3 regions of the Kocuria sp. LHG3120 genome follow, and region 2 is predicted to be linked to each of the others. Evidence: riboswitches for the same ligand, from Rfam matches in the RefSeq annotation. Region 2 holds a riboswitch; each other region holds the start of a gene.
What was found. Region 2 has a riboswitch for thiamine pyrophosphate ahead of ACP7CD_RS07180 (ECF transporter S component). Riboswitches for the same ligand answer to the same signal wherever they lie in the genome.
Positions count from the first base shown of each region.

Region 1: it holds a riboswitch for thiamine pyrophosphate, as region 2 does, so the genes downstream of both, ACP7CD_RS12360 (FAD-dependent oxidoreductase) here and ACP7CD_RS07180 (ECF transporter S component) in region 2, are expected to answer to the same signal.
Region 3: it holds a riboswitch for thiamine pyrophosphate, as region 2 does, so the genes downstream of both, thiM (hydroxyethylthiazole kinase) here and ACP7CD_RS07180 (ECF transporter S component) in region 2, are expected to answer to the same signal.

Region 1 covers NZ_JAFCWG010000005.1:322,671-325,511, forward strand. The annotation lists gene ACP7CD_RS12350 (hypothetical protein) at 1-472, opposite strand, end outside; gene thiE (thiamine phosphate synthase) at 571-1,290, opposite strand; TPP riboswitch at 1,306-1,409, shown strand; gene ACP7CD_RS12360 (FAD-dependent oxidoreductase) at 1,405-2,760, shown strand; gene thiS (sulfur carrier protein ThiS) at 2,757-2,841, shown strand, end outside.
Region 2 covers NZ_JAFCWG010000003.1:55,807-58,647, reverse strand. The annotation lists gene mnhG (monovalent cation/H(+) antiporter subunit G) at 1-291, shown strand, start outside; gene ACP7CD_RS07185 (DUF4235 domain-containing protein) at 352-630, shown strand; TPP riboswitch at 768-887, shown strand; gene ACP7CD_RS07180 (ECF transporter S component) at 978-1,598, shown strand; gene ACP7CD_RS07175 (ABC transporter ATP-binding protein) at 1,595-2,841, shown strand, end outside.
Region 3 covers NZ_JAFCWG010000001.1:156,120-158,960, reverse strand. The annotation lists gene ACP7CD_RS00720 (Rne/Rng family ribonuclease) at 1-57, shown strand, start outside; gene ACP7CD_RS00715 (nuclear transport factor 2 family protein) at 251-985, shown strand; TPP riboswitch at 1,035-1,128, shown strand; gene thiM (hydroxyethylthiazole kinase) at 1,171-1,995, shown strand; gene thiE (thiamine phosphate synthase) at 1,992-2,675, shown strand; gene ACP7CD_RS00700 (bifunctional hydroxymethylpyrimidine kinase/phosphomethylpyrimidine kinase) at 2,672-2,841, shown strand, end outside.

The DNA.
Region 1 (2,841 bases), on a different contig from region 2:
GCACCACCTTGTAGACGCGCCCGTCGTCGGGGATGCCCAGGTCCCGGGCGGCCCGCGCCACGGCCAGCGGGGGCTGCTCCGGCAGGGGGTTGGTGCCCCACTCCAGGAGCCCGGTCAGCAGCGGGCGCTCGAGCACGGCAGTCAGGGCCGCCCGGGCGCCCGGCACCCGGGTCAGCTCCAGCAGCCCGCTCGGCGGCGCGGACGGGCACCCCGGCACGTCGCTGGGCAGCCGGGCGGCGCGCTCCAGCCAGAAGGTGTCGCCGAAGAGGGTGGCGAGCAGCACGGCGGCGGCGAGCCGGTCGTCGCTCGGGGCGGCGTCCTCCGGGAGGCCCTGCTCCCAGTGCGTGCCGAGGGCGCGGCGGGCGGGCTCACCGGCCAGCCGGACGCGCAGCTGCGCGTCCTCCGGGCCGCGGGCGGTCTCCGCGGGGCGCTCCACCGCGTGCCGCACCTGGGGGTCGAGCTCGGGGTCCATGGGCCACCTCTCCGTCGTCGTCCTGCGTCCATGCTCTCAGAACGTGCTGGACGGCGGCGGGGAGCCGACGGTGAGGCGGGCGGGGGGCCGCCCCGGGCTCAGGCGGGGAGCAGACCGCGCAGCTGCCCGGCGGCGGTGCGGGGATCGGGGGCCTCGGTGACGGCGCGGACGACGACGACGCCGCGCGCCCCGGCCTCCAGCACCTGCGGGAGCCGCGTCTCGTCGATGCCGCCGATGGCGAACCACGGCACGGGCAGGACCTCCGGGTCCGCGTCCAGCCGGGCCTCCGTCAGCTCGGCGACCGCGCGGACGAACTCCAGCCCGGTGGCCGGGCGCCCCGGCTTGGTGGGCGTGGCCCAGACGGGGCCGGTGCAGAAGTAGTCGACGTCCGAATCCTCCAGCGCCGCCGTGGCCTGTCCGAGGTCGTGGGTGGAGCGCCCGATCAGCACGTCGGGGCCCAGGAGCCGCCGGGCCTGGGCGGGGCTGAGGTCGTGCTGGCCCACGTGGAAGACGTCGGCGCCCACGAGCGCGGCGATGTCGGCGCGGTCGTTGACCGCGAACAGGGTGTCGTACTCGGCGGCCACCCGGCCCAGCAGCTCCAGCGCGGCGATCTCCTCGTCCGCGTCGATGCTCTTGTCCCGCAACTGGACGACGTCAGCGCCGCCGGCACAGACGGCGTGCAGGAAGTCCTCGAGGTCGCCCCGGTCCCGGCGGGCGTCCGTGCACACGTACAGCCGGGCGGCGAGGAGTCTGGCCGTCCGGGTCTCTCGCAGGGAGGACTCGGCGGGGGCGGAGGCATCACGGGTAGGCTGGGTCACACGCTGATGATAGGTCAGCGGTTCTGCGGGAGCCCCACCGGGGGCTGAGAGGGCGTCCAGCGCCGACCGCCACACCTGATGCGGGTCATGCCGCCGGAGGAAAGGACGTTCCCTGTGACTGCCGCGCACCCCGCCCCCACGACCGCGCCCCACCCGCTGGTCGACCGGCCCGAGCACGTCCGCGCCGACGTCGCCGTCGTCGGCGCCGGGGTGATCGGCCTGGCCACCGCCTGGGAGCTGCGCCGCCGCGGCCGCTCGGTGGTCGTGGTGGACCCCGAGCCGGGCTCCGGCGCCAGCCGCGCCGCGGCCGGGATGCTCGCCCCGGTGAGCGAGGTCCAGTACCAGCAGGAGCCCCTGTACCCCCTCATGACCGCCTCGGCCGCCGAGTACCCGGCGTTCGTGGCCGCCCTCGAGCAGGCCGCCGGCGGGACGGTGGGCCACCGGGCCACCGAGACCCTCGTGTGCGGCGTGGACGCCGCCGACCGGCAGGCCCTGACGGACCTCCGCGCGCTGCAGGGCCGCCACGGCATGACGGTGGAGGCGCTGACCCTGCGCGCCGCCCGCACCCTCGAGCCGGCCCTGAGCCCGCGGCTGTCCGCCGCGTTCCGGATCCCCGACGACCACCAGGTGGACCCGCGCCGCCTCGTGGCCGGGCTGCTCGCGGCCCTCGTCGCCCCGGAGCTCCCCGACCTCCCGGAGCCCGCCGGGCTCCCGGCCGCGCGCGACGGCGGACCGGCCCGCCTCGTCCACGACCTCGCCACGGGGCTGCGCCGCAACGCCGAGGGAGCGGCGACCGGCGTCCGCCTGGCCGGCGGCGGGATGGTCTCCGCGACCTGGACGGTCCTCGCTCCCGGCGCCGGGCTCGGCGAGCTCGACGGGCTGCCGGAGGACTGGCACCCGCCGCTGCGGCCGGTGCACGGGGACATCCTGCGCGCCCGGGTCCCCGCCGGGGCGCCGGAGCTGCTCGGGCGCACCGTCCGCGGTCTGGTGCACGGGGTGCCCGTCTACCTGGTGCCCCGCGCCGACGGGACCGTGGTGATCGGGGCGACCTCCCGCGAGGACGACCTGACCGGTCCCAGCGCCGGCGGCGTGTTCCGGCTGCTGCGCGACGCCCAGGCGCTCGTGCCCGGCATCGCCGACCTCGAGCTGGTCGAGGTGCTGGCCCGCGCCCGGCCCGGCACCCCGGACGACATCCCCTACCTCGGCCGGGTCCGCGACCCGGACGGCTCGCCGGTGCCGGGGCTCGTGGTCTCCACCGGCTACTTCCGCCACGGCGTCCTGCTCGCCCCGCTGGCCGCCCGGCTCGCCGCGCAGCTGGTGGCCGGCGGGACCGGAGCCGATCCGGCCGCCGACGCCGAGCACCTCGCCACCACCGACCCGCACCGCTTCGACCGCCCCGTCGAGGCCCGTCCAGGGGATCCCGCGCCGGCCGCCGCCGGGCCCGGGCCCCGGAGCAGGAGCACCCGATGACCGCCATCACCCTCAACGGCCGCCCGCGCCAAGTGGCGGCGGAGGCGACCGTCGTCGACCTCGTCGCCGAGACCGTCGGCC
Region 2 (2,841 bases):
GCCCTCGAGAACCGCGAACCCGTCATGATCCCGCTCATCGCCCTCGGCTGGATCTTCCAGCTGCTCACCGTGCCCGTCTCGGCGCACATGGTGGGACGCTCGACGTACCGCACCAAGCACCTGAACCGGACCACGCTGACCCAGGACGACCTGCAGAAGGTCCTCAACCGCGCCGCGGAGGGCGGGGCGGAGGGCTCCGCGGAGGGCGTCGCCGCGGGACCGCCGGTGCCGAGCCCGGACGGCCGGCGGGCGGACGGACAGCAGACTGACGGATCGCCGGGGACGCGTTAGGCTGGGCAGGATCGACAGGGCGCACCCGCGTCCCCCTCGGACGACAAGGAGCAGCACTCCATGAACACCAAGGTCCTCGAACTCGTGGGCACCGGCCTCTCGCTCGGCGGCGTGGCGCTCTCGCACAAGGTGCTCGGCGCGGCGTGGACGCGCATCACCGGCGACCCGCCCCCCGCCAAGAACCCGGACCCGGACGAGGCCTGGACGGGCATCATCATCTGGTCGCTCGTGACCGGTCTCGTGGGCACCGTCATCAAGGTCGGCATCTCCCGCCAGATCGCGAAGATGGAGAACAGGCCGCAGACCAACCCCAAGGCCTCGAGCCAGGCCGAGGTCTGAGGCCCGGCGAGCACCTCGCGCAGGGGCCCGTCCGGCCGGACACCGCACCGGTGTCCGGCCGGACGGGCCCCTGCGCCGTTCACCGGCCGTGCGCCGGCAGTGCACGGAGCGGGCGAAGGAGGGGTAGACTCGGTGCCACTGAACGACAGGGGAGCGCCCCGCCGGTGAGACCGGCGCGGCGCTGAGAGTGCGGATCGCCGCAGACCCTCGAACCTGCTCCGGCTAGCACCGGCGAAGGGAGTCGAGCATCTCAGGGGTGCTTCCCCGGGAACGCGCCACCGGCGCGGCCCGCGGGACCCCGTCCCCTCCTGGCACCGACGGCTCGCTGAGCCCAGGAGGAACCCACCGTGAACACCACCACCCACCGCCCCGCCCGCCGCCCCGGCACGTCCCGCGCGTCGTCCTGGCGCGTCGTCGACATCGTCGTGGCCGCCGTCCTCGCCGCCGTGTGCGCGGTCGTCTTCTGGGCGTGGTCGAACCTGCTCTACCCCGTGGTCGGCACGGCCGCGGTCGCCTACCCGCCCGCCGTGGGGCTGATCGCCGGCGGCTGGCTCGTGGCCGGCGTGCTCGGCGGGCTGATCATCCGCAAGCCCGGCGCCGCGCTGTTCTGCGAGCTGCTCGCCGCCGTGATCGAGAGCTTCCTGGGCACCCACTTCGGCCTGCTGGTCGTGCTCTCCGGTCTCGTCCAGGGCATCGGCGCGGAACTGGCCTTCGCCTCCTTCCGGTACCGCCGGTTCGACGCCCTCGTGGCGGCCGTGGCGGGCGCCGTGAGCGGGATCTTCCTCGGCGTCCACGAGAACATCGTCTACAACTACGAGTGGGCGCTGAGCCACCAGTTGGTCTACGTGGTCCTGGCGGCCGTCTCCGGGGCGGTGCTCGCGGGCCTGCTGATGCAGGCCGTGGTGCGGGCCCTCGCGGCCACCGGCGTGCTGCAGGGTCTCGCGTCGGGTCGGGCCGTGCGGCGATGACGGCTCCCACGACCCCGGACCCCGTGGTGCCCGCCGGCCCCGGGGCGCGGGTCGAGGCCCGCGGCTTCGGCTGGCACCACCCCGGGCGGGACGCGGCGGCGCTGCGCGGCCTCGACCTCGTGGTGGAGCCGGGGGAGCGCGTGCTCCTGCTGGGACCCAGCGGGGCGGGCAAGTCCACCCTCCTGCACGCCCTGGCAGGAGTCCTCCACGACGACGACGGGCAGTCCGCCTCCGGCGAGCTGCTGCTCGACGGCATGCCGCCGGAGCAGGCGCGCGGCCGGGCCGGGCTCGTGCAGCAGGACCCCGAGTCCCAGGTGGTGCTGTCCCGGATCGGGGACGACACCGCCTTCGGCCTCGAGAACCTCGCGGTGCCCCGGGAGCAGATCTGGCCGCGGGTGCGCGCGGCGCTCGACGACGTGGGGCTGGACCTCCCCCTCGACCACTCCACCGCGGCCCTGTCCGGCGGGCAGAAGCAGCGCCTGGCGCTCGCGAGCGCCGTGGCCATGAGCCCCGGGCTGCTGCTGCTCGACGAGCCGACCGCCAACCTGGACCCCGCCGGCGTGCGGCAGGTCCGCGACGCGGTGGTGTCCTGCCTCGACCGCAGCGGCGCCACGCTCGTGGTCGTGGAGCACCGTGTCGCCGTGTGGGCCGAGGTCGTGGACCGCGTCGTCGTGCTCGGCCGGGACGGGAGCATCACCCACGACGGCGCGCCGGGCCGGGTGCTCGACGCCGCGGCCGACGAGCTCAGCGGCGCGGGGGTGTGGGTGCCCGGCCGAGTGCCTGCCACGCGTGCGCCCGCTCGCCCCGCCGCGGGTCCCGGCGCAGGCTCCGGTGCACATCCCGGCGGGGGTCCCGCCGGAACCGGGGCCGCCGGCTCCGGGGCGGACGGCGCACCGCTGCTGAGCGCCACCGGTCTGGGCGTCTCGCGCAGCCAGCCCTCGGCGCGGCAGCTGCGCGCCCGGCGGCGGGCGCGGCGGCGCGGCCGCCCGCTGGACGACGCCGCCGCGGGCCGGGACCTCCCCACGGCGGTGGCCGACGTGGAGCTGACCCTGCGCCGCGGCCGCGCGCTCGCGCTGACCGGGCCGAACGGCGCCGGCAAGTCCACGCTCGCGCTGACGCTGGCGGGTCTGCTCGCCCCCGTGCGCGGCACCGTGCGGGCCCACCCGGTCCTCGACCGCGGCGCGGGCTCCGACCCGCTCGAGTGGAGCGGCCGGGAGCTCGTGGCCCGCGTGGGCACGGTCTT
Region 3 (2,841 bases), on a different contig from region 2:
GGCGTCGGCGTCAAGGCCGAGGACCTCACCAGCGGCCGGCCCGCCGACCGGGGCTGATCCGCCCCGCCGAGCAGCACCACGGAGGACCCCGACCGGCACGGTCGGGGTCCTCCGTCGTCGCGGACCGTCACGGACCGCCCCGGCCTGCCCGCCCTCCGCGCGGCGGCGTACCGTGGTGCGCACCACAGCACACCCGGGGCCGCCGTCCCGTCCGCCGGGAGAGCGGCCGCCCGTTCCAGGGAGCATCGCCATGACCAGTGCAGACACCATCCGCACCACCGGCACGGAACTGTTCGTCCACCGGGATCCGTCGGCCGTGGACCGTCACTACACGGAGGACTTCGTCCAGCACTCGCCGCTCGCGCCGAACGGGCGCGAGGGTCTCAGGCAGTTCGTGCAGAGCATGCCCGACGACTTCCGCGTGGACATGGTCCGGATGCTCGACGACCACGGGACGGTGGCCGTCCACTCGGTGTACGAAGGGCTCGGTCCGGAGCCGCTGGTCGGCTTCGACGTCTTCCGGGTGGAGGACGGACGGATCGCCGAGCACTGGGACGTCCTCGAGCCCCTGCGCACGGGCCCCGACGGCGCCCGCCCCCAGCTCGACGGTCCCGTCGCGGTCACGGACCACGAGCGGACGCAGGACAACAAGCGCATCGCCGCCGAGTGGGTCGAGGCCGCCCTCGTCGGGGGCGACCGCCACGCCGTCCAGGACCACATGAGCCCCCGGGGCTGCACCGAGCACACCGGCGGCACGCCGGACGGCCCGCAGCCCGCGTACCAGCGGCTGCGCCGCGTGGTCGGCGAGGGGAACTTCGTGCTGACCGTCGCGGAGGCCGTTCCCGGAGGGAGCCGCGACGGAGAATCCACCGGAACGGTCGCCTGCTACGACCTCTGGCGCCTCGACGACGGCCGGATCGCGGAGCACTGGGGCGTCGCGCAGCCGGTGCCCGAGCGGATGGCGCACGCCAACGGCATGTTCTGATCCCGTGCGGGGTCCGTGCCGACTCCCGCACGACGACTAGACTGGCAGGACACCAGACACGGGGTGCCGCACGAGCGGCTGAGAACACACCCGTCGAACCTGATCTAGCCAGTACTAGCGAAGGGATGTCGCAGATGCGCGATGCCGTACCCCCGTCCGACCGCACACCAGGACCCGGGAGGCCGGTGCCGCTGGACCCCGCGCTCGCCGAGGACGCCGCCGCGGCCCTGGCGGACCTGCGCGCCGTGGCGCCGCTGGTGCAGTGCATCACCAACGCCGTGGTCACCAACTTCACCGCCAACGTGCTGCTCGCCGTGGGCGCGTCCCCGGCGATGACCGACATCCAGGGCGAGGGCGGGGTCTTCGCGGAGCTCGCCGACGGCCTCCTCGTCAACACCGGCACGCCCACCGCCGAGCAGCGCGGCGCCGCCTACGAGGCCGTCGGGGCCCGGCGCCGCGCGGGCCGGGCCTGGGTCCTGGACCCGGTGGCGGTGGGTGCCCTGCCCGTGCGCACGGCGCTGGCCCGCGACCTGCTCGGGTTCGAGCCGGCGATCGTGCGCGGCAACGCCTCCGAGGTCATCGCCCTCGCCGGCGGCGCCGGCGGCCGCGGCACGGACGCGACCCACGGCGTCGACGCGGCCCGAGACGCCGCCGCCGCGCTCGCCGAGCGGGCCGGCTCGGCGGTGGCCGTGTCCGGGCCTGTGGACCTCGTGCGCTCCCCGGACGGCACGGTGGTCCGGGTGCCGCACGGCACGCCCCTGCTGACCCGCATCACCGGCGGCGGGTGCGCCCTGGGCGCCCTCATGGCGGCGTTCACCGCCGTGCGCACGGACCCGGCCGCCGCGGCGGTGGCCGCCACCACGGTGTACACCCTCGCGGCCGAGGACGCGGCCGCCGACTCCGCCGGGCCCGGCTCCTTCGCCGTGGCGCTGCTGGACCGGCTGCACGCCGTCACCCCGGAGGGGATCGCCGCCCGGGCGGAGCTCGTGCGCGAGGAGGTCGCCCGGTGAGCCCGCGCCTCGACCCCGCGGCCCTGGCCCTGCACCTGGTGACGGACACCGCCCTGAGCGCCCCCCGGACGGTCCCGGACGTCGTGGCCGCCGCCGTGCGCGGGGGAGCCACCATGGTCCAGGTGCGGGAGAAGGACGCCCCGGTCCGCGAGCTCGTCGCCCTGCTGACGGCCGTGGCCGAGCGCGTGGGCCGGGAGGTGCCCGTGCTCGTGGACGACCGCGCCGACGTGTACCTCGCCGCCCGCGCGGCCGGCGCCCCCGTGGCCGGCGTGCACGTGGGCCAGTCGGACCTGCCCGTGGCGCTCGCCCGGGAGATCTGCGGCCCGCAGGCCGTGCTCGGCCTCAGCGCCGCCACGGCGGAGGAGCTCGATGCCGCCGCCGCGCTGCCGGCCGGGACGGTCGACTACCTGGGCGTCGGGGCGGTGCGGGCGACCCGCACCAAGCCCGACCACCCCGAGCCGCTGGGCGTCGAGGGCTTCGCCCGCGCCGCGGCCCGCACGGCCCTGCCCTGCCTGGCCATCGGCGGGGTGCGGGTCGAGGACGCCCCCGGCCTGCGCGCCGCCGGCGCCGCGGGGCTGGCCGTGGTCTCCGGGATCTGCGCCGACCCGGACCCCGCCGCCGCGGCCGCCCGCTACCTGCGGGCCTTCGCCGCCGTGCCCGCCGGGGAGGTGGCCCCGTGACCGCCCGCGTGCCCCGCGTCCTGGCCATCGCCGGCACCGACCCCACGGGTGGCGCCGGCCAGCACGCGGACCTCAAGTCGATCGCCGCGATGGGCGGCTACGGGATGAGCGCCGTCACCGCCGTCGTCGTGCAGAACACCGTGGGCGTGCGCGACATCCACGTCCC